2 regions of the Jeongeupia sacculi genome follow, and region 1 is predicted to be linked to the other one. Evidence: riboswitches for the same ligand, from Rfam matches in the RefSeq annotation. Region 1 holds a riboswitch; the other holds the start of a gene.

Region 1 (2,199 bases):
AGCTGGCCGGCCACAAACGGCAGGAAGAGCTGGATCGCAATCGAGCGCAACTGCTCGAGCAGCGAGAGGCCATGGCCGCTGTGCTGGAATAGCAGGCCGACCAGCAGCGGCGTGATCATCATCCCCAAGAGGCTGGATAGCGTGGCGTTGAACACCGCGCCGGCGACATTGCCGCGCGCCATCGATGTCATCGCCACCGACGACGACACCGTCGACGGCAACGCGCACAGGTAGAACACCCCGAGCAGCAGCGCCGCCGGCAACCAGCTCGAGAGGCCGAAATACAGCGCCAGCCCGATCAGCGGAAAAATCACGAAGGTGCTGGTCGTCACCAGCAGGTGCAGCCGCCAGTTGGCGGCGCCGGCCTTGAGCCGCTCGGGCGCGAGCGAGGCGCCGTTGAGGAAGAACACCACGCTGATGCCGATCGCGGTGATCCAGTCCATCTGCAGCACGCCGCCGCTGGCGCCGAGCGCCGGGGCGAGGTTGGCAACGACGATGGCGAGGATCAGCGAGAGCAAAAAGCCGTCGAAGAGTTTACGCAGGCTGGACATCGGTTTTCCTTCGGGTTCGTGATGCAAGGCTCGTTCGAGTGGCCATTGTGGCCGACGGCCTTATTTTGTCACAGTAGTAATAATTGTTGATGCAATCATTCTGGCCGCCGGCATCGAAGCCTTGTTTTACGTCATTGACCGCGCCGCATCCAGCGCCGGACAATCAAGCCTTGACTCGGGGCGCCGCCCGGGGCGCTTTGCGCAGGCGGCTGAGAGGAACCCGCACACCTGATCTGGATCATGCCAGCGTAGGGAAGTCGTATGGCTTCCCTCGCCTGTCCGGGAGCCCATATGTCTATCAGATCGTCTATCAGACCGTCCGCAAAGCCCATTCCGCTCGCCATTGTCGCCGCCGAACTCGCCCGTGTACGCGCGGCCGCGCCGCTGACGCACTGCCTGACCAACGAAGTCGTGCAAGGCATCACCGCCAACGTACTCCTCGCGCTGGGCACCAGCCCGGCGATGATCGTGGCCGAAGAAGAAGTCACCGCCTTTGCCGGCATCGCCGGCGCGGTGCTGATCAATGTCGGTACGCTGTATCCCGAACGCTTTGCCGCGATGCACCGCGCCGCACAGGCCGCACAGGCCGCCGGCACGCCGTGGGTGCTCGATCCGGTTGCCGTCGGCGTGCTCGATTACCGCACCGGCGCGGCGCGCGAGCTGCTGGCGCTGAAGCCGACGGCGATCCGTGGCAACGCGTCGGAAATCCTCGCGCTCGCCGGGTTCATTGGCGCCGGCAAGGGCGTCGACAGCACCGCCAGCGCCTATGCGGCGGTTGAGGCGGCCGAACAGCTGGCGCGCGATACCGGCGCCATCGTCGCCGTCACCGGCGAAACCGATTACATCACCGATGGCGAAAAAACCTGGGCCGTGCCTTGGGGCGATCCGCTGATGACGCGCGTGGTCGGCACCGGTTGCGCGCTGTCGGCGGTGGTTGCGGCGTTTTGCGCCGGCGCGGACAACAAGCTCGACGCCGTCGCGGCGGCCTGCGCGGTGATGGCGATCTGCGGCGAATGCGCGATGGATGTGGCGCATGGCCCGGGCTCGTTCACGCCGGCCTTTCTCGATGCGCTGTATCTGATCCAGCCCGAACAACTGTTGCCCCCAGCTGAGTGAGCACCGCATGAACACCATCGATCTTTCGCTCTACCTCGTGCTCGATCCCGACCTCTGTGGCGGTATAGCCGGCATGGTCAGCACTGCAGTGATCGCGGCGCAAAACGGCGCCACCGTGGTGCAACTGCGCGCGCCGCAGTGGAAAAAACGCCAGTGGTTCGACGCCGCGGTGGCGCTGAAGGCAGCGCTGGCGCCGACCGGCGCGAAGCTGATCATCAACGATCACATCGACATCGCGCTGGCCATCGATGCCGACGGCGTCCACGTCGGCCAGGCCGACCTGCCGGTGGCCGAAGTGCGCCGGCTCGTCGGGCCCGGCAAGATCGTCGGCCTGTCGACCAGCAATGCCGCGCAGCTCGCCGCCGTGCCGCTGGCGCTGATCGATTACATCGGCGTCGGCCCGGCCTACCCGACCGGCACCAAGCAGGATGCATCGGCGGTGATCGGCGTCGCCGAGTTTGCCGCGCTGATGCAGGCGAAGCGCTGCCCGGCGGTCGCGATCGGTGGCATCGGTCTCGGCCGCGCCGCGCCG
Region 2 (2,199 bases), 500 kb from region 1:
CATTGGCCAATTTGGCAGCAAAGGCCGGCTCGGTGTCGGTTACCTGCAGAACCAGCGAGCCTTCCTTGGCATTCGGCTTGATTTTGACGTGGCGTTCGATTGCGCGCAACGTGCTGTCAGCCCCCTGCGTACCGTAATGCTGTTTGAGCTGAAGCGCCTTGGAAACCGGGTTGATCAACAGCTCGTCATTCAGCAACCAGGCGTAAACAGCCGTATTCTTTGAAGGCGCAATTTTCAGCGTAGCGGTGTACTGGTTTGGCAAAGCCAGCGTGACGGCCAGAGCCAATAAACCCGCGAGCAGCGGAACCAGGATCAAGGCCCGTTTATGCCGGGCCAGGACTACCAGAATGTCTAGCAGCGAAATTTCCTGCTCGCGGGTCGAAGGATCGTGCTGTGCGTTTATAGTCATCGGTCATCCATGGAGCGCTTTTGTGTCATGGCCGTTTTGGCATGGACAAGCGCCGTGCATCAGCCCGACGCCATCGTCCATTTAAAGCGCAAACACAGATCGCGCTGGCTGCAGCCGTGGCAGGTTGTATTCAAACAAGGTTTCTTCCGCACCGGCACCGGCACTGACACGTACCGCACGCATGATCGGCAACTCGCCAACAATGCCAAGCACTCTGCCACCACTGGCCAGCAACTCCTTCAGAGCCGCTGGCAGCACGTCAAACGAGCCACAAACGATAATCGCGTCATATGGTGCTTGCGCATTAAATCCGAGCAGATCGCTAGTCTGCTCTATCCGCACATTCTTGATCCCGGCACGCTGCACACCGGCCTGGGCGAACGCCACCTTCTCGGCAGTGTCATCACTCCCATACACCTGCGCACACAGCCCGGCAGCCAACCCGATCAGATACGCGCCACTGGCCGCACCGATCACCAACACCTTGTCGGTCGGCTTGAGCTGGGCTTCCTGGACAAAGCGAGCCTCGACCTTCGGCGACAGCATCTGCCCGCCACAGGGCAGCGGCAGTTCGGTGTCGACAAAGGCCAGCGCCTTTTTGTCGGCCGGGACGAAGTCTTCGCGCTTCAAGGCGAGCACACGGTCGAGCACCTTCGAATCCAGCACGTTCCACGGGCGAATCTGTTGTTCTACCAGCAGGTAGCGGGCGTGTTCCAAATCCATCTTTGCATCACCTCAAGCTGGCCCCGTCCAGCGGGGCGCGATTTCCTTAATAGCTTGTAATTATCCCACAATATCAGTACCGTCACAGCCTGTAGTTCGCTAGGGGTTTCGCCCATCCAACATGGGCGAATGAGAGAGTCCCTCAGCACCTGATCCGGTTCACACCGGCGTAGGGAAGCGAATCGGTCGGTGCACTCGTCCCGTCCGTCAGTCCGTTCTCCTGCGCCTCTTCTCTATTTGCAGGAGGCACCACCTTGAACAAACCCACCGAATTTCGCGCCAGCGATGCCCACGTCGACGAGGCCGCGATCCAGGCTTTGCCGAACTCGCGCAAGGTCTACGTGACCGGTTCGCGCGCCGATATCCGTGTGCCGATGCGCGAAATCAGCCAGACCGATACATCGACCAGTTTCGGTGGCGAACAGAATCCCGCCATCTACGTCTATGACTGTTCCGGGCCCTACACCGATCCGCTCGCCAAGATCGATGTACGCAAGGGCCTCGCGCCGATTCGCGCCGCGTGGATCTCCGAACGCAGCGACACCGAACTGCTGAACGGTCTGACCAGCGACTACGGCCGCATGCGCGAAGCCGATGCGTCGCTCGATCCACTGCGCTTCGAGCTGACCCGTCAGCCGCGCAAAGCCAAGGCTGGCGCCAATGTCAGCCAGATGCACTACGCGCGCCGCGGCATCGTCACGCCCGAAATGGAATACGTCGCGATCCGCGAGAACCTCAAGCGCGAGGATTACATCGCGTCGCTCAAGGCCATCGGCGCCAAGGGCGAGAAGATGGCGGCGATGATGCTGCGCCAGCATCCGGGCCAATCGTTCGGCGCCAGCATTCCGGCGATGATCACGCCCGAGTTCGTCCGCGACGAGATCGCCCGCGGCCGCGCCATCATCCCGGCCAATATCAACCACCCCGAAGTCGAGCCGATGATCATCGGCCGCAACTTCCTGGTGAAGATCAACGGCAACATCGGCAACAGCGCGGTGTCCTCGTCGATCAATGAAGAAGTCGACAAGATGACCTGGGGCATCCGCTGGGGCGCCGACACCATCATG

What was found. Region 1 has a riboswitch for thiamine pyrophosphate ahead of thiM (hydroxyethylthiazole kinase). Riboswitches for the same ligand answer to the same signal wherever they lie in the genome.
Region 2: another riboswitch for thiamine pyrophosphate. It lies ahead of thiC (phosphomethylpyrimidine synthase ThiC); the one in region 1 lies ahead of thiM (hydroxyethylthiazole kinase).

The regions. Positions count from the first base shown of each region.
Region 1 is NZ_AP024094.1:2,943,195-2,945,393, forward strand. It holds gene JLC71_RS14170 (bile acid:sodium symporter family protein) at 1-551, opposite strand, end outside; TPP riboswitch at 718-823, shown strand; gene thiM (hydroxyethylthiazole kinase) at 843-1,667, shown strand; gene thiE (thiamine phosphate synthase) at 1,675-2,199, shown strand, end outside.
Region 2 is NZ_AP024094.1:2,443,814-2,446,012, forward strand. It holds gene JLC71_RS11685 (Wzz/FepE/Etk N-terminal domain-containing protein) at 1-409, opposite strand, end outside; gene JLC71_RS11690 (protein-L-isoaspartate O-methyltransferase family protein) at 491-1,132, opposite strand; TPP riboswitch at 1,224-1,325, shown strand; gene thiC (phosphomethylpyrimidine synthase ThiC) at 1,387-2,199, shown strand, end outside.